3 regions of the Azospirillum terrae genome follow, and region 1 is predicted to be linked to each of the others. Evidence: predicted binding sites of a transcription regulator. Region 1 holds the regulator's gene; each other region holds the start of a gene.
The links. The regulator PhoB, encoded in region 1, activates phosphate uptake and scavenging genes when phosphate is short. The targets are predictions, from matches to a motif close to TNTCATAAAACTGTCA.

Region 1 (9,677 bases):
GAACTTCAGCCCGCGGCCGGGCCACTGGAAGCCGACGATGAGGCCGGTCGCGGCGGCGGCCTTGAGCACGTCGCGGCGGCTGGCGCGCGGCAATGCGAAGCGGAATCCGGGTTGCATCTCAGGCCTCCAGCGTCTTGGCCGCGGCGTGGATGGCGGCGCGGATGCGGTGGTAGGTGGCGCAGCGGCACAGGTTGCCTTGCATGGCCGCGTCGATGTCCTCGTCCGAAGGCTTCGGCGTGTTGGTCAACAGCGCCACCGCCGACATGATCTGCCCGGACTGGCAATAGCCGCACTGGACGACGTCCAGGCGCTGCCACGCGGCCTGCACCGCTTGGGCGACCTTGCCCTGCACGCCCTCGATGGTGGTGACGGCGCGGTTGGCGGCCTGGGAGACGGGGGTGGAGCAGGAGCGCACCGGCTCCCCCTCGATGTGGACGGTGCAGGCGCCGCACAGCGCTTCCCCGCAGCCGAACTTGGTGCCGGTGAGGCCGGCGGCCTCGCGGATCGCCCACAGCAGCGGCATGTCCGGGTCGACGTCCAGGGTCACGCTGCGGCCGTTGAGCATGAGGCTGATGGCCATGATCCCTCCTCATGGATGCGTGTCGTGCCCTCTTGCGGGGGGCTTTGGGAGAAAGGGGGAAGTGAACGCCTTGCGGCGGCGGTAATCAATCCCGCCGAAAGGGGGGGATGGAAACTCCGCGACGTGTCGTTTCTGTCCCGCCGGGATAAAAAATTGACCGAATCGTGCTCTCGCAGTGCAACGCGGGCTGGCAGGTTGTGAATTCCGCCGCTAACATCGCCCTCCCCAAGAGCCGGCACCCCCAACAGAACCGGCCCGGCGTCAGACCTCCGAGGATCGCAAACCCCATGGCCGAGACCGACAACAAGCGCGTCACCGACGAAGAAGCCCTGCTGATGCACGCCAGCGGCCGTCCGGGCAAGCTGGAAATCACCGCCACCAAGCCGCTGACCACGCAGCGCGATCTGGCGCTGGCCTATTCGCCGGGTGTCGCCGCGCCGTGCCTGCGCATCGCCGAAGACCCGTCGCTGGCCTACGACTACACGGCCAAGGGCAACATCGTGGCGATCATCTCCAACGGCACGGCGGTGCTCGGCCTGGGCGACCTGGGTGCGCTGGCCGGCAAGCCGGTGATGGAGGGCAAGGCGGTCCTCTTCAAGCGCTTCGCCGACGTGGACGGCATCGACCTGGAGGTCGACACCAAGAACGTGGACGAGTTCATCAACTGCGTGCGCTTCCTCGGCCCCAGCTTCGGCGGCATCAACCTGGAAGACATCAAGGCGCCGGACTGCTTCGTCATCGAAGAGCGCCTGCGCGAGATCATGGATATCCCGGTCTTCCACGACGACCAGCACGGCACCGCCATCATCGCCGCCGCCGGCCTGATCAACGCCTGCGACATCACCGGGCGCACTCTGAGCGACGTCAAGATGGTGGTGAACGGCGCCGGTGCGGCGGGCATCGCCTGCGCCCAGCTGTTCTGCGACCTGGGCGTGCCGCGCGCGAACATCATGCTGTGCGACACCAAGGGCGTCGTCTACCGCGGCCGAACCGAGGGCATGAACCAGTGGAAGTCGTCCTTCGCCGTCGACACCGACAAGCGCACGCTTGAGGAGGCGGTCGCCGGCTCCGACGTGTTCGTCGGCCTGTCGGCCAAGGGGGCGATGACGCAGGCGATGGTCAAGACCATGGCCGACAAGCCGATCATCTTCGCGCTCGCCAACCCCGACCCGGAGATCACCCCGGAGGAAGCCAAGGCGGTGCGCCCCGACGCCATCGTCGCCACCGGCCGCTCCGACTACCCGAACCAGGTCAACAACGTCCTGGGCTTCCCGTACATCTTCCGCGGCGCGCTGGACGTGCGCGCCTCGACCATCAACGAGGCGATGAAGCTCGCCGCCGCCAACGCGCTGGCCGCCCTGGCGCGCGAGGACGTGCCGGACGAGGTGGACGCCGCCTACTCCGGCCGGCGGCTGCGCTACGGCCCGGACTACATCATCCCCGTGCCCTTCGACCCGCGCCTGATCGTCACCGTGCCGTGCGCCGTGGCGCAGGCCGCCATGGAAAGCGGCGTGGCGCGCAAGCCCATCGTCGACATGGCCGGCTACCGCAACACGCTGCGCACCCGCCTCGACCCGACCGCCGACTCGCTGGAGCTGATCCTCGAAAAGGTGCGCACCAACCCCAGGCGCGTCGTCTTCGCCGAGGGGGAGGAGGAGCGGGCGATCCGCGCCGCGCTGGCCTTCAAGGCGGCCGGCTACGGCACGCCGGTGCTGATCGGCCGCGAGGAGGTCATCAAGGAGCGTCTCGCCGCCATGGGCCAGCACGCGGTGGCCGAGCTGGAGATCCACAACGCCCGGCTCTCCGACGCCAACCGCCGCTACTCGGAATTCCTGTACCGCCGCTTGCAGCGCAAGGGCGTGCTGCTGCGCGACTGCCAGCGCATGGTGAACCAGGACCGCAACGTCTTCGCCTCGTTGATGGTGGCGCAGGGCGACGCGCACGCCGTGGTGACCGGCCTGACCCGCACCTTCCCGGTCTGCTTCGAGGAGGTCAGCCGCGTGTTCGACCCGAAGCCGGGCGAGCTGGTGTTCGGCCTGACCGTCCTGGTCAACCGGACGCGCACGGTGTTCATCGCCGACACCACGGTGAACGAGGTGCCGGACAGCGAGACGCTGGCCGACATCGCCATCCAGGCTGCCGCCAAGGCGCGCCAGATGGGGCACGAGCCGCGGGTGGCGCTGCTGTCCTACTCCAACTTCGGGCAGAACCGGCACGGCGAGAACGTCAAGCGCGTGCAGGACGCGGTGGCGATCCTCGATTCCCGCAACGTGGATTTCGAGTACGACGGCGAGATGTCGGCCGACGTGGCGCTGGATCACGAGCTGATGAAGCGCGTCTACCCGTTCTGCCGCCTGTCGGGACCGGCCAACGTTCTGGTGATGCCGGCGCTGCACGCCGCCAACATCTCGGCCAAGCTGTTGCAGAAGATGACGCGCGGCACGGTGTTCGGCCCGCTGCTGATCGGCATGGACAAGCCGGTGCAGATCGTCACGATGGGCGCCACGGTGAACGACATGGTCACCATGGCGGCGCTCGCGGCGCACGACTCGCTGCCGTGGTGAGGTAAGGGTGCGGGGGCTGCGAGGCCCCCGCGCTCCCATGAATCTTTTATGTCGGTCGCGCCGACGCCGCCGTGATGGTGTACTGGTAACGCCATGACCAGCAAGCCGCCGCTGCCGCTCCGCTCCCTCGCATCCGCCGCGCTGGTGGTGGTGCCGCTTGCCGTCTGGCTGGTGGTCGAGGCGCTGTCCGGCGTGACGCTCCCTGCGCTCGGAGTGATCGCGCTGCTCGCCGCCGTGGCCGGCGCGGTGCTGCTGCGGCGCCAGCACCGCCGTGACCTCACCGCCATCGCCGACAGCGTCCAGCACGGCACCGAGGACGAGGAGGAGGCCGCCTCCCCCGCCGCCCGCGACCTCGCCGCGGCGATCTCCCGGTTCCGCACCACGCTGCGCGACGACGCCGAGCGGGCGCACGCCCAGCTCGAAGCCGACGAGGCCATTCTGGAGGCGCTGCACGACCCGCTGGTGCTGGTGGATTCCGAGCGTCAGGTGGCGCGCGCCAACGCCGCCGCGCGCGAGCTGTTCGGCGACAAGGTGGCGGGCCGCGACCTCGCGGCAAGCCTGCGCAATCCGACCGTGCTGGAGGCGGTGGACGCGGTGCTGGGCGGCGGCGCCTCGCGCATCGTCGAGTTCAGCCAGCCGGTCCCGGTCGAGCGCATGTTCGAGGTGCGCGTCAAGCCGTTCCAGCGCCGCGCCCCCGGCTCCGCCCGCATGGCGATCCTGACGCTGCACGACATCACGACGCTCCGCCGGTCCGAGCAGATGCGCGCCGACTTCATCGCCAACGCCAGCCACGAGCTGCGCACGCCGCTCTCCTCGCTGCTGGGCTTCATCGAGACGCTGCGCGGCCCGGCGCGCGACGATCTGGAGGCGCACGAACGCTTCCTCGGCATCATGCACGACCAGGCCAGCCGCATGACCCGGCTGGTCAACGATCTGCTGTCGCTGTCGCGCATCGAACTGGACGAGCACATGCCCCCGGACGGCCGGGTGGATGTGCCGGCCTGCGTGCGGCGGGTGATCGATTCGCTGGAGCTGAAGGCCGCCGCCCGCCGCATCGCGCTGCGTCTGGAGGCGCCCGACGACCTGCCCGCCGCGGTCGGCGACGAGGACCAGCTGACCCAGGTGTTCCAGAACCTGATCAGCAACGCCATCAAGTACACCCGCGAGCACACCGACGTGACGGTCACCGTCGCGCTGTCCACCGCAGCCACCGCCGGCTCGGTGCTGCCGCTGCACGCGCGCCGCGCGCCGCTGGGGCCGACGCTGGTGGTGACGGTGGCCGACCGCGGCGACGGCATCGCCCGCACCCACCTGCCCCGCCTGACCGAGCGCTTCTACCGGGTGGACGCCGCGCGCTCGCGCGCCATGGGCGGGACGGGGCTGGGGCTGGCGATCGTCAAGCACATCGTCAACCGCCACCGCGGCCGCCTGACCATCGAAAGCGAGGTCGGCGTCGGCAGCACCTTCACCGTCTACCTCCCCGTGGCATCCGAAGCCGCCGTGCCGGCGAAGCGGCGGGCGGGGGATGCGGCGTAACGCCCGAAGCCGCCACGGGCATGACGGCGAGGTTACCGCTGTCACGAAACGGTCAAGAAACCGCAATAAACCGGTCGCCGTCTCCCGCTACCTTCCGGCCGTCCGCGATCAAGCGCGCGAAAGCACAGATCATGTCCGGTGAGCACATCGTCCGCTCCTTCGAGCAGGAGCTTCAGCGCGTCTCCAACCTCGTCGCCCAGATGGGCGGCGTGGCGGAGGCGCAGGTCGCCGCGGCGGTGAAGGCGGTCGCCAAGCGCGACATCGCCCTGGCCGCCCAGGTGACGCAGGCCGACCAGCGCCTCGACGCCTACGAGCGCGCCATCGACGCCGAGGCCTTCCGCCTGCTGGCGTTGCGCCAGCCCATGGCGGCGGATCTGCGCGAGATCGTCTCGGCGCTGAAGATATCCTCCGATCTGGAGCGCATCGGCGACTACGCCGCCAACATCGCCAAACGCTCGCTGGTGCTGGCGCAGGTGCCGGTGGTGCGGCCGGTGGTCGGCATCGCGCGCATGGGCACGCTGGTCGAGGGCATCCTCAAGGAGGTCCTCGATTCCTACACCGAGCGCGACGTCGCCAAGGCGGTCTCCGCCTGGGAGCGCGACGAGGAGTTGGACGACCTCTACACCAGCCTGTTCCGCGAAGTCCTCACCTACATGATGGAGGACCCGCGCAACATCACGCCGTGCACGCACCTGCTGTTCATGGCAAAGAACCTGGAGCGCATCGGCGACCACGCGACCAACGTGGCGGAAACCATTCACTTCCTGGTGGTGGGCGAGCCGCTGGCGGGCGAGCGCCCGAAGAGCGACACGTCCAGCGTCACCGTGATCGGGGCCGACGAGATCTTGCAGGAGATGGGGAACCTATGAATTCGGCGCTGAAGCCGCTCGTCCTGGTCGTCGAGGACGAAGCCGACATCGTCACCCTGCTGAAGTACAACCTCGAAAAGGAAGGCTTCCGCGTGGTCGCCGCCAGCGACGGCGAGGAGGCCCTGCTGCTGGCCGGCGAGCAGACGCCGCACATCGTGCTGCTGGACTGGATGCTGCCGCTGATGTCCGGGCTGGAGGTGTGCCGCCAGCTGCGCCGCAACCCCAAGACCCGCGACATCCCGATCATCATGCTGACCGCGCGCGGCGAGGAGGGCGACCGCGTGCGCGGCCTCAACTCCGGCGCCGACGACTACATGACCAAGCCCTTCTCGCCGACCGAGCTGGTGGCGCGCATGCGCGCGGTGCTGCGCCGGGCCGCCCCGGCGCTGAACGACGAGATGCTGCGCTTCGCCGACGTGGAAATGGACCTCGCCGCGCACCGCGTGCGCCGGCAGGGCCGCGACGTGCACCTCGGCCCCACCGAGTTCCGCCTGCTGCGCCACTTCCTCCAGCACCCCGGCCGCGTCTTTTCGCGCGAGCAGCTGCTGGACATGGTCTGGGGCCACGACGTGTACGTCGAGCCGCGGACCGTGGACGTGCACATCCGCCGCCTGCGCAAGGCGCTCAACGACGTGACCGAGGTGGACATCATCCGTACGGTCCGCTCGGCCGGCTATGCACTGGACGAGAAGACCGCCTAAATTAGGGGGAGGCTTTCCCTTTCCCCCGCAAGGCCGATGATCCGACTCTTCGTAGCGCTCGACTTCCCCGACGACGTTCGTGAACGGCTGGTGGGCTTGGGCGGCGGCGTGCCCGGCGCCCGCTGGAACGACGCCGCCAGCCTGCACCTGACGCTGCGCTTCATCGGCGAGGTACCGGGCGACACCGCCGCCGACATCGACGCCGCCCTGGCGGAGATCGAGGCGCCGGGCTTCGACCTCGTGCTGGATGGGGTGGGGATGTACGGCTCCAGCCGCCACGCGCGGGTGCTGTGGGCCGGGGTGGAGCGCAGCGAGCCGCTGGCGCATCTTCAGGGCAAGGTGGAATCGGCGCTGGTGCGCTGTGGCTTGGCCCCCGAGGAGCGCAAGTTCTCCCCGCACGTGACGCTGGCCCGGTTGCGGGACGCGCCCAAGGAGCGCATCGGGCGCTTTCTGGAGGAGCGCGGGCTGTTCCGCGCCGGGCCGATGCGCATCGACCACTTCACGCTCTACCGCAGCCTGCTCGGCAAGGGCGGTGCGGTGTACGAGGCGCTCAGGGAGTATCCGCTTTCCTGACGCCGTTTTCCTTTCATCGTCATGCCCGGCCTTGAGCCGGGCATCCACGCCGACGCGAGAACGGCCTTGAGGTGCCGTGGATGGCCGGGTCGAGCCCGGCCATGACGGAAAAGCGCCAACTCACGCCGACCGGGCGATCGACTTGATCGGCCCGCGCGGGTTGCCGGACATTTCGGCGATCTTGCGGTCCTGCTCTTCGATGAAGCCGCGGATCGGGCCATCGCCCTCCCCACCGTTCACCAGCGCGCTGGGGACCTTGCGGTTGGACGTGCGGGCGCCGTCTTCGTACAGGATGTCGAACAGCACGAAGCCGTTGTCGGCCGGCTGTTGTTTCTTGCGGGCCATGCTGGGCCTCCGGATTCAGGTGTTTTCGGGATCGCCGGCTTCGGCGTCGGGCTCGCCCGCGGGTTCGGTCCCATCCGGGTCGGCCTTGCGCCTGGCGGCTTCTTCTTCGCGCCGTTGCAGCTTTTCCTGCTTCTTCGCCTCTTTGGCGCGGTTGCGCTCGGCGCGCTGCTGGTTGTAGTTGGGCTTGAATGCCATGGGACGGCCTCCGGAACGCGGTCAAACGAAAAGGGGCACCGGACCGTCCGGTGCCCCCTTCACCAAAAACGCTCTCTGGCTCAGACGGCCTTGAGGTTCTCGGCCGAGGTCTTGCCGCGCTTCGGGTCGCGCTGTTCCTCGTAGGAAACCTTCTGACCCTCGTTGAGGCCGCGCATGCCGGCGCGCTCAACGGCGGAGATGTGGACGAAAACGTCCGGGCCGCCGTTGTCGGGCTGGATGAAACCATAACCCTTGGTGCCGTTGAACCACTTCACGGTGCCGACGGGCATCGCTGTCCTCCTATGATGCGGGTAGCACCCCACCACCGGCGGGGCGCATCATATCTGTATTCCAGGAATCGCAGCGGTCTCGTGCCCAGTGGGCTTAACAGGCCGAACGTCCGAAGCAGAATGACCGAAACAACGTGGGCCTCCCAGCCTGTGAATGCAAGGCCGATCCACCTAGCCTTCCGTCAGAGGGAACCTTCGGTCAGAGGGGCATACCCCGGATCATCCGCGGCAGGTCGCCGACCACGCCCATGGCGTGCCGCATCAGGAATCGCTTCATCGGCGGCAGGCGGTTGACCACCGCCATGCCCAGATCGCGCGCCAGCTTCACCGGGCCGATGTTGTTGGAGAACAGGTGCACCAGCCCGTCGCACACCGTGGCCAGCAGCACCGTGTCGAACCGCCGCCAGCGCTGATAGCGCGCCAGCACGCTCTCCCCGCCCACGTCCAGCCCCAGCCGGTAGGCGTCCACCACCACCTCGGCCAGCGCCGCCACGTCGCGCAGGCCCAGGTTCAACCCCTGGCCGGCAATGGGGTGGATGGCGTGCGCCGATTCCCCCACCAGCGCCAGCCGCGGCGCGACGAACTCATCGGCCAGCAGCACCGACAGCGGCCACGCCTCGCGCTTGGTCAGCAGCTCGATCTCACCCAGATAGTCGCCGGAGCGGCGGCGCAGCTCCTCGATGAACTCGGCGTCGGACAGGCCCAGGTAAATGGGCACCAGCGCCGTCTTCTCGCTCCACACGATGGACGAGCGGTTCTCCGTCATCGGCAGCACGGCGAACGGGCCGTTGGGCAGGAAATGCTCCACCGCCACGCCGCCGTGCGGCTCGGAATGGCGGATGGTGCAGATGATGGCGCTCTGGTCGTAGGCCCAGCGCCGCACCTTGATGCCGGCCCCCTCGCGCGCCATCGACGCGCGGCCATCGGCGCCCACCACCAGCCGCGCTTTGATGACCCGCCCATCGGCCAGCACCACGCGGGCTTGCGCCCGCTCGCGCTCCACCGCCACGGCCTGCGCCGGGGCGAGGTGGACGAGGCCGGGCAGTTCCTTCACGCGGGTGAACAGCGCGCGGCGGATGTCCTTGTTGTCGAGAATCCAGCCGAACGGCCGGCTGGTGCCGTCCAGCGTCAGTTCGCGGTGGTCGTAGTGGACGAACAGCGGCGAGAACTGGTCGGCGACGCGGATGTCGAGGATCGGCCCGGCCTGCTCCGCCATGTGCCGCCACACGCCCGCGCCCTCCAGCACCTTCATGGAGGCGTAGGCGATGGCGGTGGTGCGGATGTCGAATGCGTCGCGCTGGTGATTTTCCGGGCTGTCGCGGTCGATGCACACCACCGGCACCCCGGCGGTGGCAAGCGCCGCGGCCATGGTCAGGCCGGCGAGCCCGCCGCCGAGCACCACGACCTCCGTGCTGATCTCCGTTTCCGCGCCGCGCGCCGAGTCGGTCATGACCGGTGCCGTCCTTCCCTTGATGACGTATCGGGGTGCAACAATCGGTGCTGAGCGCCGGCTTGTCCAGAGGTTGGGTCCAGAGCCGCTGGGGCCGGCAAAGGCGAAAGCCACCCCGTTGTTGCACATGATATGGGCACCTGCATCCGAATGCGGCAGGGCTGACGCAAGCGGCAGGCAGTTTCCCTTGGCCGGATCTTTCGGCATGATTCTTGAAAACATTGATTTTTGCGGCCGGGGCGAACACGCTCTGGCTGAATTCGGCGCTGCGCCGGATCCAGCCGGGCGACGATCCGGGCCGGATCACTTTGTTTCAAGGGGAGCCACATGAAACTCGTCATGGCCATCATCAAGCCGTTCAAGCTCGACGAAGTGCGCGAAGCGCTGACCTCGCTCGGCATCCAGGGGCTCACCGTCAGCGAGGTCAAGGGCTTCGGACGCCAGAAGGGCCAGACCGAGATCTACCGCGGCGCCGAGTATTCGGTCAGCTTCCTGCCCAAGGTGAAGATCGAGGTTGCGGTGTCCGACGATCAGGCCGAGCAGGTCGTGGAGTCGATCCAGAAGGCCGCCAACA
Region 2 (9,677 bases), on a different contig from region 1:
AAAAGGCCCGGTTTTCGACAATGACAAGCTGCTGAACCTGCTGCGCTCGGCCAAGAGCGAATTGCAGGGCATGCGGCTCATCCACATGCACCTGTCGCTGCTGAAGGACAAGGATCCCTCGGCGCAGATGGTCGTCCGCACGATCATCCAGGAGTTGGGGGCGAAGGCCTCGTACCTCCAGTCGTTCAACATCTCCAACGGCGACGTCATCGTTCTCTACAAGGGCCTGAAGCTGACCGGCGTCACCGACGTCTGCCAGAAGGTCGAGCAGATCTTCCTGTCGAAGACGACGCTGACCGGGGCGAACCCGTACAAGGAATATTCGCTCTATTCGATCATGGAACTGGCGTTGAACTTCATCAACGTCATCCGGTTCGTGGAAGAGCTGGCGGCCGGTGAGTCCGGCGCCGCCGTCACCGAGACCAAGCCGCCGATCACGCTGGAAGAGCTGGGCAAGCTCGAACGCTCGATGCAGATGTTCGACCTGTCGCCGTTCCTCTTCAATCAGGCCATCGCCAACCTCGACCCGGCGGCCGAGGACGAGATGGCGTACTTCGAGCTGTACATCTCGATCAAGCTGCTCCAGGAGCGGCTGTGCCCGGAGTACGATCTGACGGCCAACAAGTGGCTGTTCAACTACTTCACCGCCAACCTCGACCAATCGGTGCTGCGCGCGCTGAACCACGGCCTGAGCTTCATGCGCGGCCGGCGCATCGGCATCAACATCAACCTGTCGACGGTGATCTCCACCGGCTTCGTGAAGTTCGACGAACGTCTGCCCATGGATTTTCGCGGGCAGGTCGTGCTGGAGATCTCGAAGGTCGATCTGATCGAGAACCTGTCGCTGTTCCAGGAAGTCGTGGAATTCGCGCAGGACCGCCGCTATCAAGTGGCGGTGGACGGGCTGAATCCGTTCTGGGTGACCAACTTCGACCTGGAATATCTGAACGCCGACTACGCCAAGATCTTCTGGTCCAACGACATGCTGGAGATGGACCCGCATTTCCAGAAGTACTTCTTCGAGCGGATCAACGAGCAGGACCGCTGCAAGTTCATCCTGGCCCGCTGCGACACGGTGTCGAGTCTGGTGTACGCCCACAAGGCCGGCATCAAGCTGGTGCAGGGCCGCGCGGTGGACAACATCCTGCGCAAGGGTGTCAGCATCCGCGACGCCATCTCCGCCGCCAAGGGCATGGCGGACTGAGCCTCACGACGCGGCGTATTTGTTGGTAGCGAATTTGTTGAGCGTCATGCCCGTGCTTGACACGGGCATCCATGGGGACGGTCCTTGGCCCGGCCATGACGGGCTGGGACAGTCAGCCCACCGGATCGGCCGCAACACGGCCGAAAGTCCGGCAATCATGGAAGGCGCCCTTGAACCATGCGCGCCCGCGCAGCGTGCCTTCGTACCGGAAACCGACCTTCTCCAGCACCCGATCGGAAGCGCCGTTGCCGGCTAACGTCCACGCCTCCATGCGATTGAGCGCAAACAGCCGGTGGCCGCAGGCGACCACGGCCTGCAAGGCTTCGGTCATGAGACCCTGCCCCCAGGCGCGCGGATGCAATTCGTAGCCGATGCCGCCGCACTTCCAGGCGGGGATGAAATAGTTGAAGCGCACGGCGCCAATACGGCTGCCGCCTCGGCGATCCTCGATGATCCAGGAGCAGCCGTTTCCCGTCGGGAATTTCGCGGCCATGTCGCGCACCATCGCCGCGGCCTGCTCCTCCGTCGGTGCGTCGGGCCAGTTGGAATAGCGCGTGACCTCCGGGACGGACAGCAGCGCATGGAACAGTTCCGCGTCGTCCGGCGTGACGGCGCGCAAGGTCAGGCGGTCGGTCGACAGTGCCGGGAACTCCGCAGAGTCCACCATCGCTACTCCGCCGCCAGCGGGCGTTGCGGCGTGGTCACCACCTCCGCACGCCGGCTCAGCACCTTCGCCAGCGCGTCCAGGCGGCGGCGCACGGTCTCGCCGTCCAGCACGTCGGTGTCGTCCGGCAGCATCAGCACCAGGGACTCGCCGCCCAGCTTGAGCGACGTCCGCTGCAACAGCGCGCTCGCCCCACCCGTCAGGTTCTGCGCCAGCCGCAGCCCCAGCCCGAGCACCAGCGCCCGCTTCTGCTGCGCGTCGGAGAGCAGGCCGCGCACCGCCGCCGTGACCGGCGCGTCGATGGTGCCGGCGTAGCGCGCGTAGCTGGCGAGCGCCAGGAACACCCGCTCGGCGTGATCGACGCCGGGGAACGGGAAGCGCAGGATGCGCAGGAAGGCGTGCTCGGCGCGGTAATCCGGGTGCTCGGCCCAGGCAACGTCGCTGAGCAGACAGGCGGCGTGGCGCAGGCGCTGGCCCAGCGCGTCCTCACCGGCGAACAGGCCGGCGGTCCACGGTACCAGCAGCGACGGGTCGCCGAAGCGGCAGAAGCGCTGCCCCCAGTCGGCGCAGGCGCTGAGCAGCGGGTCTTCCTGCCGAAGCTCGGGCGGCAGCAGCGAGAACAGATGCCCCTCGCGCAGCCCATAGGCGGAGAACACCACGTTGGACGGCGCCGCCGCCTTCAGCAGCCGCTCCAGCACCAGCGCCGCGTAGGGCAGCGTGTCGCCACGCCGCCGCGAGCCGGCCAGCTTGGTCAGCGACGAGGTGCTCTGGCGCGCCACCAGATCGGCGAACTGCCGGATCTCACCGGCCGCCACCGTGTAGTGGTGGATGATGTGCAGCGGGTGCTTGGCCTGCTCCATGTGCAACTTGGCCAGCGCTCGCCAACTGCCGCCCACCGGGTAGAAGGTCCGCCCCTTCGCCTCGCCCAGCCAGGGCAGGGTTTCCAGATGCTGGTCGATGGCCTTCACCAGGGCGCCGCGGCTCTCGCCCGCCTCCATGAGACGCAACGGACCGAGCGGCAGCGTCACTTGCCGGCCGAGCACGTGGCCGGCGACGTTGACCAGTTCCAGGCTGCCGCCGCCTAGGTCGCCGACCAGCCCGTCCGCCTCCGGCGTGCCGGACAGCACGCCGTGCGCGGCCAGTTGCGCCTCTTCCTCGCCGCTGACGACGCGCACGGTCAGGCCGGTGGCCTGTTCGACCGCGCGCACGAAGGCCGGACCGTCGCTGGCGTCACGCACAGCGGCGGTCGCCAGCACGTCCACCCGCGGCACCCGCATGCCCAGCGCGATCTGCCGGAAGCGCGGCAAGTGATCCAGCGCGGCGCGTACGCCCTCGGGGTTCAGCCGGCCGCTTTTCTCGACGCCGCGGCCCAGGCCGCACAGCACCTTCTCGTTGAAGATCGGCATCGGCGAGCGCTTCAGCCCGTCATAGACGACCAGACGGATCGAGTTCGACCCGATGTCGATGACGGCGATGGTCTCGGGACGGGTGAGCGTCCGCCGGTCTTCAGCCTGTTCCGCAGGCATGTCAGGACACCGTCTTCAGTTTGAGGCGCGGCGGCGTGCGCTTGCTGTTCAGCGCCGACCCGCGGCCGGACAGGCTGGGGTTGGTCATGAAGTACGTGTGAGCGCTGAAGGCGTCCGGCCCTGCCTTGATGCGGTTATAGACGCCGTCGGGGCCGAGCAGCCAGCTGTTCGTCTCGTCCTTGAAGTTGGCGACCATGATCTGGTCGAGCACCTGCTCGTGCACGGTGGGGTTCTCGATGGGGACCAGAGTCTCGATGCGGCGGTCGAGGTTGCGCGGCATCCAGTCGGCCGAGGAAATGAAGATCTTGGCGTGCGGGCTGGGCAGCGCGTGGCCGTTGCCGAAACATACGACGCGCCCGTGCTCCAGGAAGCGCCCGACGATGGAGCGCACGCGAATGTTCTCCGACAGGCCCTTGATGCCCGGCCGCAGGCAGCAGATGCCGCGGATCACCATGTCCACCTGCACGCCGGCCTGGGACGCCTGATACAGCTTGTCGATGATCTCCGGGTCGACCAGCGAGTTGAGCTTCACCCAGATGTGCGCCGGCTTTTTGGCCCGCGCGTTGGCGATTTCGGCGTTGATCAGCTCGACCAGCCGCGGGCGCAGCGTGATCGGCGCGATGGCGATCTTTTCCAGGTGCTTGGGCGTGGCGTAGCCGGTCATGAAGTTGAACATGACCGCCGCGTCGTGGCACAGCGCCGGGTCGCAGGTGAAGAAGGACTGGTCGGTGTACACTTTGGCCGTGATCGGATGGTAGTTGCCGGTCCCGAAGTGCACGTAGCTGCGCAGCGCTTTGTTCTCGCGCCGCACCACCAGCGAGGTCTTGGCGTGCGTCTTCAGGTCCACGAAGCCGTAAACCACCTGGGCGCCCGCGCGTTCCAGATCGCGCGCCCAGCGGATGTTGGCCTCCTCGTCGAATCGGGCCTTCAGTTCGACCAGCGCGGTCACCGACTTGCCAGCCTCCGCCGCCTCGATCAGCGCGGCGACGATGGGTGAATCCTTGGACGTGCGGTACAGCGTCTGCTTGATCGCCACCACCTGCGGGTCGCGCGCCGCCTGACGGACAAACTGCACCACCACCTCGAAGCTCTCGTACGGGTGATGGACGACGATGTCCTTGTGGCGGATGGCGGCGAAGCAGTCGCCGCCGAAATCGCGGATGCGCTCGGGGAAGCGGGCGTTGAACGGGCGGAAAACAAGGTCCGGCCGCTCGTCAACGATGAGCTGCTTGGTGTCCACCAGCCCGATCAGCCCGTCCAGCACGAACACGTCGTCGTTGGACACGCCCAGCTCGGCGCGCAGGAACTCACGCAGGTCCGCGGCCATGCCGGCGTCTACGGCGAGCCGGATCACGCTGCCGCGGCGGCGGCGCTTCAGCGCGGATTCGAAGGTGCGGACCAGATCTTCCGCCTCTTCCTCGATTTCCATTTCGCTGTCGCGCAGGATGCGGAAGACGCCGTGCGCCTTGACCTGGAACGGAGGGAACAGCTGGTCGATGAAGGTGAGCACCACCTTCTCCAGCTGAATGAAACGGATGTCCGAGCCCGGCAGCCGGATGAAGCGGTCAAGCTGCGCCGGCAGCGGCACCAGCGCATCCAGGTGCGTGCCCTTGACCAGATCGTTCAGCTGCAGCCCCAGAGAAAAGCCGAGGTTCGGGATGAACGGGAACGGGTGCGCCGGGTCCACCGCGATGGGCGTCAGGATCGGGAAGATGTCGTCGAGGAACTTGCCCTCCAGCCACGCGCGCTCGCCGTCCGACAGCTCCTCGGGCTCGACCACCGTGATGCCGTTCTCGCGCAACTCCTTGTTGAGGTGGCGCCACGCCCCCTGCTGCTCGCGCATCAGCTCGATGATGCGCTGGTTGACGGCGGCGAGCTGCTGGGCCGGGGTCAGGTTCTCCGGGCTGGGCTGCTTGACGCCAGCCGCCACCTGCCCCTTCAGGCCGGCCACGCGCACCATGTAGAACTCGTCAAGGTTGCTGGCCGAGATCGACAGGAAGCGCAGCCGCTCCAGCAGCGGGTGGGTGGGGTTGGACGCCTCCTCCAGGACGCGCTGGTTGAAGGCCAGCCACGACAGCTCGCGGTTTATGAAGCGCTCGGGCGAGTCCTGCTCAATCTGGATTTCGTCGATCTGCTGGACGTCGGACACGGTGGCCTCGCTAAGATCCTGGAGGGGACGGGACGGAAATAGGCGTACAGCCTAAACCATCTAGGTTACGATTTGGCGAAACGGCAGCCTTGTCCAGCGAAAACCCCCTACCCGGAGTGCCCGCACCATGAAGACGCTGTGCCTGATGCGCCACGCCAAGTCCGGGTGGGACAATCCGTCGCTGCCCGACCACGACCGCCCGCTGACGTCGCGCGGCGTGGAAGCGGCCGGGCGGGTCGGCCGCCACCTTAAGCAGCAGGGCATTCACCCGGATCTCATCCTCTGCTCGACCGCGCGCCGGGCGGCGGAAACGCTGGCGTTGGTGCTGAACGAGCTGGGCCGCGGCGTGCCGGTTGAGCACGACCGGGGGCTGTATCTGGTCGGCGCCCCGGCGCTTCTGGGCCGATTGCGCGCCGCGCCCGATTCGGTGGGGACACTGATGATGGTCGGCCACAACCCGGACATGCACCACCTCGCCCAACATCTGGCCGGTCGCGGCGATGCGGCGGCGTTGCGGGCCGTCGCCGAGAAATTTTCCACCGGCGCCTGCGCCATCCTGACCTTCCCGGTGGACCATTGGCGCGACGTGGAGCCCGGCATCGGCACCCTGTTGGAGTACGTGCGGCCACGCGCGCTGGTGTGATCGGCTACCTTGGGGTATTCCAAGGCCACCCGTCCCGGCACCTGAGGTTTCCCCAGCATTGGCCACCGCCCCGCTTCCCGCATCCCCGGCCAGCGCCATGGCCCATGAGGTGGAGCTGAAACTCCACGTCCACCCCGACGACCTCGCCCGGCTCGCGGCGCTGCCGGCCCTGAGGGCGCGGGCGGAAGGGGAAACGGTGAGCGGCCGGCTGCGCACGGTGTATTTCGACACGCCCGACCTGCGGCTATTCGCCCGCGGCATCGCGCTTCGCCTGCGCCACGACGGGGCGCGGCGGGTGCAGGGGCTGAAGACCGTGCAGGCCGACCCGCAGGGCGACGCCGCCGCGGTCGCCGTGCGGCGCGAATGGGAATGGCCGGTCGAAGGCGACGCGCCGGACTTCGAGCGTCTCGACACCGAGGGCGCCGGCGCGCTGGTGCCGCTGGACGCGCGCGGCGACCTGATGCCGATCTTCGCCACCGACTTCACCCGCACCGCCGTGCTGGTCCGCCTGGACGCGCAGACCAGCGTCGAGGTGGCCATCGACGACGGCACCGTCGCCGCCGGCCGCAGCGACGAGCGGATCAGCGAGATCGAACTGGAGCTGAAATCCGGCCGCATCGGCCGGCTGTTCGCCCTGGCGCAGGAAATCCACCGCGTCGTACCGCTGCGCATCGGCATCGAGAGCAAGGCCGAGTTGGGCTACCGCCTCGTCAGCGGCCGACCGCCGATGCCGGTGCTGACCGAGCCGCCGGCCCTGTCGCCGCTCAGCACGGTGGCCGAGGCGTTCCGCCATGTCATGCGGCAGGGGTTGCGCCAATTGCTGGCGAACGAGCCCTGCGTCCTGGCCGGGGGCGACGCCGAGGGGCTGCACCAGATCCGCGTTGCCTTGCGCCGCCTACGCACCGCGCTGGCGCTGTTCGGTCCGGTGATCGCCTCAGTCGAGACGAAGCACCTGGACCGTGAGATCCGCCGGCTGTCCAAACGGCTGCGGTCCCCCGCCGAGCAGGCCGACGCGGCGTTGCGCGAGCCGCGCTGCACGGCGCTGATCCTGGCGTTGGGCGTCTGGCTGGAGGAAGGGCACTGGCACGCCGACGCCGACACGGCAGGACGGGCGTTGCTCGACCGACCGATGGCGGACCTCGCCGGCCCGTGGCTGGCGGCGCTGCACGCCAAGGCGCGCAAGGCGGATCTCGACCGTCCCAAACGCCTGCGCCGCCGCCTGCGCACGCTGCGCACGGCGGTGGAGTTCTTCCGCGGCCTCTACCTGCCCGCAACGGTGCGGCCGTATGGAGCGTCGTTGGAGGCGTTGCTGGAGACGCTGGACGCGGCGCGCAACGCCAAGGCGGCGAACCCTCTGAAGCGGCGCGCCGACCAACGGGCCAAGGCCCTACCGGACCGGCTGGATGCGTTCCGTGGGACGGCGGTGTTCTGGAACACGTAGGCGCCGATGTCGGGCGGCGCCCATGCCTTCAGCCCAGGAATTCCTGCCCGGCCATCACCTTGAAGCGCGACCAGACCTTCTTGAACTGGACGGGGTCGACGGGCTTCAGCAGATAGTCGTCGGCCCCGTGCGTCTTGGCCTGCCGCACGGCGTCCGGCGTGGCGTCGGCGGTGCACATGACGACGTAGGCGTTCTTGCGCCGGCTCTTGATCTCGCGCAGCAGATCCAGGCCGTTGATGGCGGGCATGTGCACGTCCAGAAAGACGATGTCGAAATAGCTGCGCCCGAAGACGCCTCCCGCCTCCTGGCCGTCCTTGGCAGTCACCATCCGGTGCGGTGTGCCAAGGATCTCCAGACCGCGCTTGAGCATCGCCAGCATGGTCGGCGAATCGTCGGCGGCAAGCACCGACACCGGCCGTCTGGTCCGCGCCCGGTAGGAATCGGCGATTCGCTGCATGGCCTCCTGGGTGATCGGCTTGGTGACGAAGTCCACGGCGCCCAGCGCCGTCGCCGACGCCTTGATCGCCGGGTCCTCGCTGCCCGAAACTATCACCACGAAGGCGTCGCGGTCGTAGCCGCGGATCGCCTGGAGCACCCCCAGCCCGTCCACCACCGGCATGGCGACGTCGAGCAGGGCGATGTCGCAGCGCCGCTCCCGGTAGGCAGCGATGGCCTCGCCGCCATCTTCCGCCTCGACGAACTCGGCACGGTAGGCGTTCTTGGGGAAGCTGGCACGGATCAGCGCGCGCATGGTCCGCGAATCGTCGGCCAGTAGGATACGCACCGGTTGCACTGTCACGACGCCCCCGCCTCCATCTCCGCCAGCACCCCGCGCACCAGCGGCACGGTCACCGGCCGCTGCTTGGCGAGCGACGCCCGGTCCACCGCCGCCACCACCCGGCGCGCCGCGTCCAGCGAGCGCTCCATCCGCGTCAGCAGGTAGCCGATCACCTCCTGGCTGGGGATCAGCTGGCGGTCGGAGAACAGCTTGACCAGCACCGCAGCCAGCAGCGCCTCGTCCGGCGCGTCCACCCCGACGGCCGGTGCGCCCTTGATGCGCGAACGCAGGTCCGGCAGCTTCACCCGCCAGCGCGACGGCGCCTTGCGCGCCAGCAGCAGCAGGTGCCCGCCCGCGTCGCGGGCGAGGTTGTAGAGGTGGAACAGCGCCTGCTCCCGTCCCGGCTTGCCGGCGACCGCCTCGGCGTCGTCCACGACCACGGCGTGCGTGGCACCGATCAGCGCCGGCAGGTCGGCGGTCTCCAGCGCCGAGCCGAGGATCTGTGGCGCCCGGCTCCGCGCGCGCCAGACCTGGCCGAGGTGCGTCTTGCCGCAGCCCGGCGGCCCCCAGACGGTCAGCGCCGGAGCCGGCCACGCCGGCCAGCGGTCGAGCCACGCCACGGCGTCGGCGTTGCTGGGCGCCACCAGGAAGTCCTCGCCGCCCATGGCCGGGCGGAAGCCCAGGTCGAGGGGAAGTTGCTGCGCGGGGGCGCTCATGGGCTATCCACCGCGCCGTTGTAATAGTCGCTGGCGAGGTAGCGGCCGAGCGCGAATCGGGTCAGCACGCCGATCACCGCCGCCACGGGCACCGCCAGCAGCACGCCGACGAAGCCGAACAGGCTGCCGCCGGCCAGAAGGGCGAACATCACCCACACCGGGTGCAGCCCAACCTTGTCGCCGACCAGCTTGGGCGTCAGCACGTTGCCCTCGATCATCTGGCCGATGACGAAGATCGCCACCACCAGCCCGACCCGCCACAGATCGTCGAATTGCAAAAGCGCCAGCCCCGTCGAGGTGACGAAGCCGAACAGCGTGCCGACGAAGGGAATGAACGACAGCACGCCCGCCAGCAGCCCGACCACCAGCCCGAAATTCAGCCCCGCCGCCGACAGCCCCACCGCGTAGAACACCCCCAGCACCAGACACACCAGAGCTTGCCCGCGCACGAATCCGGCCAGCGTGCGATCCACCTCGCGGGCCTGGGTGCGGATGGTGTCCAGATGCTGGCGCGGCGCCCAGCCGTCCACCGCGGCCACCAGCTTGTCCCAGTCGC
Region 3 (9,677 bases), on a different contig from region 1:
AGCGCGCCAATGCCCTTGGGGGCGTGCAGCTTGTGGCCGGACAGCGACAGCATGTCCACCGCGCTGTCGGCGAGCTTCATCGGGATCTTGCCGACCGCCTGCACCGCGTCGGTGTGGAAGATCGCCCCCACCGCCTTGGCCATCTTCGCCAGTTCCTCGATGGGGAAGATCGTCCCCGTCTCGTTGTTGGCCCACATGATGGAGACGATGGCAGTGTTCTCGTTCAGCGCCTTGCCGTAGGCGTCCATGTCCAGGTTGCCCTTGCCGTCCACGCCGATGCGGTGGACGGTGTAGCCGCGCTTCTTCTCCAGGTACTCGCACAGCGACAGGACGGCGGGATGCTCGACCACGCTGGTGACGATCTCGCGCTTCTTCGGGTAGGCCTCGATGGCGGAGAGGATGGCGGTGTTGTCGCTTTCCGTGCCGCCCGAGGTGAAGACTATCTCGCTGCCGTGCCCGGCGCCCAGGAGCGCCTGCACCTGCTGGCGCGCCCACTCGATCTTGCCGCCGACCGCGGCGCCGAAGCCGTGCATGGACGAGGGGTTGCCGAACTGCTCGGTGAACAGCGGCAGCATCTCGGCCAGCACCTCGGGATCGACGCGGGTGGTGGCGTTGTTGTCCAGATAGATGCCTGTCATGGATCAGGCCCCCGCCGGCATGAGGGAGGCCGGCTTGACGCGGACGAACTCGCCCAGCTTCTCGACCAGCTTCATCTGCAAGCCCATCATGGTGCCCGAGGACTGCGAGCAACCGGAGCAGGCGCCGGAAAGGCGCACGTAGACGTCCTTGCCGTCGATGTCGACCAGCTCCACGTCGCCGCCGTCCTTCTGGATCTGCGGGCGCATCTCCTCGATGGCGGTCATGATCGCCTGCATGCGCTGCACGTTGGTCATCTTGGGCGCCGGGGCAGCCGGCTGGTCCTTGGTTTGAATTGGGGCCTTCAGCGGCAGGATGGCGTCGAGGCCGACGGTGCCGGGGGCGTGCGGCTTGGCCGGCGTCAGCGCGCCGGTCTTGGCGAGCACCGTCTCCAGCACCTCCTCGATCTTCTCGTGGCAGGTCTGGCAGGAGCCGCCGGCCTTGGTGTAGTGCGTCACCTCTTCCAGCGTGGTTAGGCCGTTGACGGAGACGGCGCGCTCGATCATGGCGGCGTCGACGCCGAAGCACTTGCAGACCAACTCGCCTTCCTCGTGGTCGTCGACCCAGTCCTCGCCCTTGTAGGCGGCGATGGCGGCGCGCAGCGCCTCCGCACCCATGACCGAGCAGTGCATCTTCTCCGGCGGCAGACCGCCGAGGTAGTCGGCGATGTCGCGGTTGGTGAGCACCAGGGCCTCATCGACGGTCTTGCCGATGATCATCTCGGTCAGCGCCGAGGAGGACGCGATGGCCGAGCCGCAACCGAAGGTCTGGAAGCGGGCGTCCTCGATCACCTGGGTTGCGGGGTTGACGTTCAGCATCAGCTTCAGCGCGTCGCCGCAGGTGATGGAGCCGACCTCGCCCACCGCGTTGGCGCCGTCGAGGATTCCGGCGTTCTTCGGATTGAAGAAGTGTTCCTTGACCTTGTCGGTGTAGTTCCACATGGCGGCCTGCCTTTCCGATCCGAATTCAGTGCGTGCCCAGCTAGTGGGTGGAGGAGCCGCAGCCCGACGCGGTGCTGGTCGAGCAGGAGCCGACGGAGAACGACTTGCCGCACCCGCAGCTCGTCGCCTTCGGGTTGTCGAACTTGAAGCCCGAGCCTTCGATGCCTTCGACGAAGTCGACGACGACGCCGTCGAGCAGCGGGGCGCTGCCGGGATCGACGAAGACGCGCACGTCGCCGAACTCCAGCACCGAATCGTCGTCCGCCGCGTCGGCTTCCAAGCCCATCTGGTACTTGAGGCCGGCGCAACCGCCGTCGGTCACCGCGATGCGCAAGCCGCGCGCCTGCGGTCCGGCCGTTCCCAGAACCCGCTCCAACGTGGCCACCGCCGTCTGCGTGAGGGTCACCATGTCTTCGTCTCCTTCATCGGCTCGTGAGCCTGTCCGATAGGGATGAAGCACGTGGCGTGCCAAGTGGTAAGTTGTTGATTTTAAGGCTTTGTCGTGTTTTTCGGGCTGACGCCTTTGCGACACGTGTCGGGTTTGCGACAGCGACAAAGCGGGTGGGGCGGACGACACGCACGCCTCAACAACCGTCATCCCCGCGAAGGCGGGGATCCATGACTCCGCACCGGGTGCTGGTCCCGGAGAAGGCTGGATCCCCGCCTTCGCGGGGATGACGGAAGAAAAAAGCCATCAATAAAAAGATGCGGGAGGGGAAGCAGGGTTTCGGCCTGAATCGTGCTTCCCCACCCACCTCCAAGCCCCCCGGGGAGAGTGAAGAGGGGCTGGGCTCGTTATGCCGCGAGCGGCAGATTGGTGATGCAATTCTTCGAGCAGACCTTCGAGCAGCTCTCGCAGCCGACGCAGTTGCCGGCGGTCTTGACGCTCATGACCTTCTTCTCGGCCTCGTCGTCGAAGGCGTCGACGATGTCGCCGTCCTCGGTGATGCCGATCAGTTCCAGCACGTCGCGGCCGCAGACCTTGAAGCAACGGCCGCAGCCGATGCACTGCTTCTGGTCGATGCTCTCGACGAACTTGGGCGTCCAGGGAGTCCCGCCGCGGGTCTGGCCGGTAACGAATTCGCTCATAGTCCCATGCTCCTTTATTCGGTCTCCAGCGCCTTCAGCGCGGCACGTTTCTCGGCCAGAAGCCGGTAGGCTTCGTAGGTTTCCTGCGCCACGTCGGGGATGCGCTCCCACATGACCGGCAGTTCCTCGGAGAGGTCGTGCAGGTCCATCTTCTTCGCCGTGGCGCGGGCGTTGAGCTTCTTGATCTCGTCTTTCAGGGTGGCGGCGTCGGACATGCGGCGCCCCTCACATCTGCGCCACGTCGGGGTGGGCCTCGATCAGTTCCACCGCCTCGCGCACCAGCTTGGCGCCATCGGCCGTCAGCTTCTCCAGCGACGGGAAGCCGAAGCGGTGCACGTCGCGCAGCGTCTTCGACACCACCACCAGACGCCCGCAGAGCAGCACGATGCGGCCGAAGCCCTCGTGGCTCATCTTCATCATGGTCGAGCCCATGACGCCGGTCATCTTTTCGATGGTGATGCCCACGGCCTTGTAGAACAGCTCGAGGCGCCACAGCGTGTCCGGGTCCGGGTCGCCGATGATCGGGATGGCGGCGCGCGCCTCCCTGTCGAGGATGAAGGGCGACAGGATCACGTCGTCGCTCTTGCCTTCCCAGGCGCCGTAGGTGTCCTCGGCGCGGAACAGCAGGACCAGCGTCTTGAGGAACGCGCCCTCGATGTCTTCCGTAACGGCGGTGTCGGACATGCTCAATCCTCTTCGTCTTCGGCAAAGGCAAGCGCCGGCACCTGGCCCATGGCCTTGCGCAGCCAGGGCGGCGGGTTGCCGTTGATGGTCTCGACCAGCCGGTCGAGCTGGCTGATGATGGAGACCGTCGGCTCCACCTTCACCGGATGGATCTTCTTCGCCACGATGCGCGCCGCGGCCGAGGCGCCGATCGCCGACAGGTAGACGATGGCGCAGTCGCCGATCGCCTCGATCTTCGGGATCAGCTTGTCCTCGTTGCCGTCCTCGAACATCGAGCCGCCGAACTGGCAGGTTTCCACCAGCCGGTAGCCGTCGTTGGCCACCTCGTAGATCGCGATGTTCTTGGCCCAGCCAAAATGCGCGTCCACGTGCTGCATGTCCTGGGTGCAGAACGCCACCTTCATAGACCCTCCTCGGGGACGCTTGGTCCCGCTCTCGTCGCTCGGGTTGCTGTCGATCACCCTCAGGCGGCGCTGCATCCGCATCCGCCGCCTCCCTGACAGGCGTGCTCTTCCGTTGCGTGGTGCTCCGTCTCCTGCGTGAGGAAGCGGTTGCCCATGTCGAAGATCAGGTCGCGCGTGCCGCGGTAGCCGACGCTGACCTTGAGCCCGGCGCCCAGCCGGTCGAACTGCGGCAGGCCCATGCGGAACAACTCGACTTGCGCGCGCGCCGCGCCCTGCCGGCCGTGCGAGTTCGACACGATCAGGTCGCAGCCGCGCGCCAGCGCTTCCACGTCGGCGTGGTCGCCGACCATTACGGTTCCGGCGCGCACCTTTTCCAGCACCGGCGCCTGGGTGGGCGACACCGCCCCCACCACCTCGACGCCCATGTCGTTGAGGAAACCGGTCACCGCGAACAGCAGGTCGGGCTCCAGAGCGGCCACCACGCGCTTGCGCGAGAAGTAGAAGTGCCCGTCCAGCATGGCGTCCACCAGACTCTCGCGCTGGCGGCGCAGGCGAGACGGCACCGGGCGGCCGGACAACTCGGCCAGCGCCTTGATGAAGCGGTCGGTCGCTTCCAGCCCGGTCAGCCGGTCGAAGAACAGCGTCCGCACGTCGGTCTTCAATTCCAGCGCGGCGGCGGCGGTGCGCAGCTGCTCGCCGATGACCAGCGTCGCCTCCGACTGGCCCATGACGCGGACCTGCTCGACGGTGGTGCCGCCCAGCGAGGTGGGCGTGAAGTCGTCGGGCTGGCGGCCGGACATGGACAGCGACAGGTCGGGCAGGATGATCGCCGTCAGCCCGAAACTCTCGAGCAGGTCGCGGATCTCCTCCACGTCGCCCGGCGTCAGGTGGCAGCCGGCCAGCACGTTGACCTGACCCTTGACCGTCGAGCGCGAGGGCTCGGCAAACGATTCGACGATGCCGGTGACCGCGGCGGCGAAGCCGTCCTCGAAGCCGCCCGTGAAGTCCGGCGTGTTGACAAACACCAGATTGAGGTCGGCGAGGTTCGGGTTGCGCTGGCGGAAGGTCTTGAGGTGCCCTTGCAGGTCCTCGCCCTTGGTCTCGGTGACGCCGGTGGTGCAGACGCCGATCAGGCCGGGCTTCATGCGCTCGTCGATGTTCTTGAGCGCTTCTTCCAGGTTCTCGTAGCCGCCGAGGATGGTCGAGACCTGATCCATGGCGGTCGTCTGCAACGGGATCGCCTCGCGGAAGTGGCGGACCAGCAGGACGAGGCCGAAGGCGGTGCAGCCCTGGCTGCCGTGGAACAGCGGCAGCGAGCGGTCCATGCCCAAAAAGGCGAGCGCCGCGCCGATGGGTTGGCTCATCTTCAGCGGGTTGGTGGCGACGGGCTTGGCCGAGGTGGGGATGCGGCTGATGTGCGTCATGGTCTCACACCTCCCACGGTGCCGGAGCGCGGACCTGCCGCCAGATCGGGCTGGACAGCGTCTTGTCGATTTCCTCGCACAGCGTGACGATGCCGTCGTAGCCGGCGTAGGGGTGGTGGCGCTCCTGGTTGATGTCGAGCCAGGGAACCTTGGCCTTCAGCGAGATGAACTGGCTGCGCCCGCCCGACAGCATGATGTCGGCTTCCGAATCGCGCAGCATGCGGTACATCTCGCGTGGCTTCAGGTCGTCCCACATGTGGAACTCCTCGCCCTTCTTCTTGCGGATGCGCTCCTTGTCCTCGGCGGTGGACTTCTTGGTGGAGGTGCCGGCGATGGTCAGCCCGGCCTCTTCCAGCGCGGTCACCATGGACCAGCTCTTCACACCGCCGGTGAACAGCAGCACCCGCTTGCCCTGGAAGCGCGGGCGGTAGGCTTCAAGGCGGCGCTGCACGCGCGCCTCTTCGCGGGCGATGACGCCCTCGGCGCGGTCCATCAGCTCGGGCTCGGCGCCGCGCTCGACCAGCATGCGGGTCATGGTGCGCAGAGTGTCGGACATGTCCGAGACGCCGTAGAACGAGCCCTCGAAATAGGGCATTCCCCAGCGTTCCTGCATCTTGCGGCCGACGTTCACCAGCGCCTGCGAGCACACCACCATGGTGACGCGGGCGCGGTGGGCGCGGGCGACCTCATGGTACTTGGCGTCGCCGGAGATGTTGGACAGCAGGCGGATGCCGATCTCGTCGAGCAGCGGCTTCACCTGCCACAACTCGCCGGCGAGGTTGTACTCGCCGATCACGCAGACGTCGGTGGGGGTGGTGAAGGCCGGTTCCTGAGTGCCGATCACTTGGTCGAGCAGCGTCTCGCCGGCCAGCTTGTTGCCGAGGTTCTTCGAACCGACGAAGCCCGGCACGTTGACCGGGATCACCGGCAGGCCGAACTTCGCGGCGGCGTGCTTGCAGACCGCCTCGATGTCGTCGCCGATCATCGCCGGCACACAGGTCTGGTAGACGAAGATTGCGGGCGGCTTGTGCTCCTGCACGACCTGTTTGATGGCCTTGTAGAGCTTCTTCTCGCCGCCGTGGATGATGTCCAGCTCGGACAGGTCGGTGGTGAGGCCGGTGCGGTAGAGCTGCGAATGCGAGGACCGCGTGCCGCGGTTGTCCCAGCCGTTGCCCAGGCAGGCAATCGGCCCGTGCACGAGGTGCGCGGCGTCGGCGATGGGCTGCAGCGCGATCATCGCGCCGTCATAGGCGCAGCCGCCGGCGGCCGCGCCGGGCTTCAGCGCCTTGGAGCAGCCCTTCTTGCGCTCCTTGTCGGTCTTCCCCTGGTTGGTCGCGCAACCGGGCTCGTTGAAGACCTCTTGGATCTTTTCCTGGAGCATGTCCGTCTCCCGCCTGCATCGATCACGGCTTTCGCCATGAGCTTATGCAGGGGGTGTGCCACAGGTTATGTTATTGATATCGCAGCGATGTCGGGAATGGCGGGGCTGTTCGATACCTGACAATCCCCAGGCTTTGTCGGATGTCGCACACGGACGGCAACCTTGACGAACCACGCCCCGACCCGGCAAAGGACGGTCGTCCGTCGTCACGACTGCCGAAAAGGGGGCTCCGCAGCATGGGTGTATCGGCATCGTTCGGCGAGGTCGTCAACACGCCGTGGTTCCTCACCATCGATCTGATGGGAACGGTCGCCTTCGCGCTGTCGGGCATCACCATCGCGCGGTCCGAGCGCTATTCGATCTTCGGCGCCCTGATGCTGGCGTGGCTGCCGGCGCTGGGCGGCGGCCTGATCATGGACCTGATCGCCGGCCGCAACCCACCGGGCATCCTGGCCCAGCCGTCTTATACCGGCGGCGCTTGATCGCTTCCATCGAGCGCCGCCGGTAAAACCCGACAGATCAATGCGATAGCATTGATTGAAAGGGTGATACGGACGACGCCTTCAGGCGCCGGCCGTATTACATGTACGCGATCCTCATCACGGTGTTCGTCGTGCGCGGCTTCCTGTGGCTCGTCGACCGGGCACGCGGGCGCTGGCTGTTCTTCTTCGACCTCGTCCATCTCTACGTATTGGTGGCGCGCCGGCTGAAGCCGACGACGCTCCTGGTGGTGTTCGACGCCATCGGGTTGGCCAGCTTCACGGTGACCGGCGTGTTCACGGCGATCCAGTTCAACTGCCATCCGCTGGAGCTGTGGGGGCCGGCCTTCGCGATGATGAACGCCAGCCTGGGCGCCATCCTGCGCGACGTCGTTCGCGCCGATGCGCACAACCCGATCCTCAAGGGCTCGATCTACGCGGAGATCGCCGTGGTCGGCGGGCTGCTGCTGTCGCTGTTCGTGCAGGCAGCGCCGGCCTGGGCGTTGGGATACGGGGTGGTGGCGACGCTGGTCGCGTTGCCGACCGTGCGCCTGCTGCTCTACCGTTGCGACGCGCGGGCGCCGATGTTTTGAGGGTGCTTGGCTTCGAGGTGGGCGAAGACCTCGTCCCCGTCGATACCCAAGCCACTGCGCAGTTCGTCGCGCCCCTTTTGCAAGTCTGCTCGGAGCGCTGCCACGTCTTCGCGTGGGCGGACAGTGGTGGCGACTGTCTTGGCCATGGTGGGGGCTCTTACGGTTACAGGGCGCATTTTACACCACCAGCAACTGCTTTGGAGCCGGGTGCGTTCGGCACCCCCACAAAAAAACAACCGGCCCCCGCGGATGGACGGGAGCTGGCTGCTTTCTCGAGTTCCGAGGGCGCCTTCCCCTGAGGGAAGGCGTCCGGGGATCAGCGGACGAGATCGAACGAGATGTCCGTCACGCCGACTTGGCTCGTCTTGGCGTCCATGTCCTCGAAGATACGGTCGAGGATGCGGACCATGACGTTGAGCGCGCCCTGGTAACCCCAGGACGGGTAACGGTGGTGGTGGTGCCGATCGAAGATAGGGTAGGTCAGGCGGATGAGCGGGATCTTGGTGTCACGCTCCAGGTACTTGCCGTAGCTGTTGCCGATGATGTAGTCGACCGGATCGGTGAACAGCAGCGAGCGCAGGTGCCAGAGATCCTTGCCGCCGTAGGCCTTGCCCGAAGCGCCGAAGGTCGAGCCTTCCAGCACCTTGGTGACCTGCTTCTCCCACTTCTTCGAACCCGAGGTGGAGAGAATGTGCACCGGCTCCGCACCCAGCTCCATCAGGAAGCGCGACATGCCGATGCAGAAGTCCGGGTCACCGTAGACGGCGAAGCGCTTGCCGTGCAGGTGGGCATGGCTGTCGGCGATGGCGTCGACCAGCCGGCCGCGCTCGAGCTTGAGCGAGTCCGGGATGGCCTTGCCGCTCAGCTCGGAGAGCTTGAGCAGCAGCTCGTCGGTGGCCGTCACGCCCAACGGGTAGTTGAACTTGGCGACGTCCTGGCCCTTTTCCTTCACGAACTGAAGGGTCTGGGGCGTGTTGTACTCCTGCATGGAGATGGTGGCCTTGGCGTGGAGGGCCTGCTTGGTGGCCTCCAGCGTCGTGCCGCCGTCGTACATGCGGTACTCGCCGTCACCGGGGGTGTCGAACACATCGGAGACGTCCGACAGGATCGTCATGTCGATGCCGAACTCACCGGCGATGCGCTTCAGTTCGCGGTTGTTGCCAACCGCGTACCCGTCGAAGCCCGGGATGAGGTTGATCGCCTCGGTCTTCGGAACGGTGAAGTCCTCGGCCTTGTCCCAGAAGGAGGACAGGATGCCCTTCATCATGTTGTCGTAGCCGACGATGTGGCTGCCGACGAACGACGGGGTGTGGGCATACGGGACCGGGAAGTCCTGCGGCACGCTCTCCTTGGACTTGGCGTTGGTGATGAAGCCGCCAAGATCGTCGCCGATGACTTCCGCCATGCAGGTGGTCATGACGGCGATCATCTTCGGCTTGTACAACGTGTAGGCGTTGGCCAAGCCGTCGATCATGTTGTTGAGGCCGCCGAACACCGCCGCGTCTTCCGTCATCGACGAGGAGACCGCGTTGTTCGGCTCCTTGAAGTGGCGGGTGAGGTGCGTGCGGAAGTAGGCGACGCAGCCCTGCGAACCGTGCACGAAGGGAAGCGTCCCCTCGAAACCCTGCGCCGCGTACATCGCACCGATCGGCTGGCAGGCCTTGGTCGGGTTGATGGTGATCGCTTCGCGGGCGAAGTTCTTCGCCTGGTACTCCTTGGACTTCGTCCACTCGGAAACTTCCGCGACCTTCTCGTCGGAGTGACCGAATTCGAAATCCTTCTTCTTCCGCTCGAACAGCGCCTGGTATTCGGGCTGGTGGAACAGCGTGAAGTGGTCGAGGACCTTATCCGCGCTCTGAGACATCTGTTTGTACTCCTATGCCCGGGCAGCGATTACCAGGGAGCCTTCTGGAGGCCCCAGACCGGATTGCTGATCGCCATGTCCATGTCGCGGGCGAAGATCGCGAAGCCGTCGTAGCCGTGGTATGGACCCGAGTAATCCCAGCTGTGCAGCTGGCGGAACGGCAGGCCCATCTTCTGGAAGAC

Region 2: the regulator PhoB is predicted to act here: its motif matches at 5,609-5,624, upstream of ACSVDD_RS00230 (RNA degradosome polyphosphate kinase).
Region 3: the regulator PhoB is predicted to act here: its motif matches at 2,111-2,126, upstream of ACSVDD_RS11925 (HesB/IscA family protein).

The regions. Positions count from the first base shown of each region.
Region 1 is NZ_JBPXMR010000011.1:86,475-96,151, reverse strand. It holds gene ACSVDD_RS23070 (xanthine dehydrogenase family protein molybdopterin-binding subunit) at 1-117, opposite strand, end outside; gene ACSVDD_RS23065 ((2Fe-2S)-binding protein) at 119-580, opposite strand; gene ACSVDD_RS23060 (NADP-dependent malic enzyme) at 868-3,144, shown strand; gene ACSVDD_RS23055 (ATP-binding protein) at 3,238-4,680, shown strand; gene phoU (phosphate signaling complex protein PhoU) at 4,812-5,549, shown strand; gene phoB (phosphate regulon transcriptional regulator PhoB) at 5,546-6,250, shown strand; gene thpR (RNA 2',3'-cyclic phosphodiesterase) at 6,287-6,823, shown strand; gene ACSVDD_RS23035 (hypothetical protein) at 6,944-7,168, opposite strand; gene ACSVDD_RS23030 (hypothetical protein) at 7,184-7,363, opposite strand; gene ACSVDD_RS23025 (cold-shock protein) at 7,444-7,653, opposite strand; gene ACSVDD_RS23020 (UbiH/UbiF/VisC/COQ6 family ubiquinone biosynthesis hydroxylase) at 7,853-9,103, opposite strand; gene glnK (P-II family nitrogen regulator) at 9,431-9,677, shown strand, end outside.
Region 2 is NZ_JBPXMR010000001.1:42,236-51,912, reverse strand. It holds gene ACSVDD_RS00245 (EAL domain-containing protein) at 1-1,204, shown strand, start outside; gene ACSVDD_RS00240 (GNAT family N-acetyltransferase) at 1,317-1,871, opposite strand; gene ACSVDD_RS00235 (Ppx/GppA phosphatase family protein) at 1,874-3,394, opposite strand; gene ACSVDD_RS00230 (RNA degradosome polyphosphate kinase) at 3,396-5,543, opposite strand; gene ACSVDD_RS00225 (SixA phosphatase family protein) at 5,671-6,186, shown strand; gene ACSVDD_RS00220 (CYTH and CHAD domain-containing protein) at 6,284-7,627, shown strand; gene ACSVDD_RS00215 (response regulator) at 7,656-8,426, opposite strand; gene ACSVDD_RS00210 (HdaA/DnaA family protein) at 8,423-9,121, opposite strand; gene ACSVDD_RS00205 (AI-2E family transporter) at 9,118-9,677, opposite strand, start outside.
Region 3 is NZ_JBPXMR010000003.1:422,231-431,907, forward strand. It holds gene nifS (cysteine desulfurase NifS) at 1-638, opposite strand, end outside; gene nifU (Fe-S cluster assembly protein NifU) at 642-1,577, opposite strand; gene ACSVDD_RS11925 (HesB/IscA family protein) at 1,618-1,986, opposite strand; gene fdxB (ferredoxin III, nif-specific) at 2,373-2,666, opposite strand; gene ACSVDD_RS11935 (CCE_0567 family metalloprotein) at 2,681-2,881, opposite strand; gene ACSVDD_RS11940 (NifX-associated nitrogen fixation protein) at 2,892-3,350, opposite strand; gene nifX (nitrogen fixation protein NifX) at 3,353-3,835, opposite strand; gene nifN (nitrogenase iron-molybdenum cofactor biosynthesis protein NifN) at 3,814-5,178, opposite strand; gene nifE (nitrogenase iron-molybdenum cofactor biosynthesis protein NifE) at 5,183-6,559, opposite strand; gene ACSVDD_RS11960 (trimeric intracellular cation channel family protein) at 6,796-7,041, shown strand; gene ACSVDD_RS11965 (TRIC cation channel family protein) at 7,143-7,631, shown strand; gene nifK (nitrogenase molybdenum-iron protein subunit beta) at 7,948-9,495, opposite strand; gene nifD (nitrogenase molybdenum-iron protein alpha chain) at 9,525-9,677, opposite strand, start outside.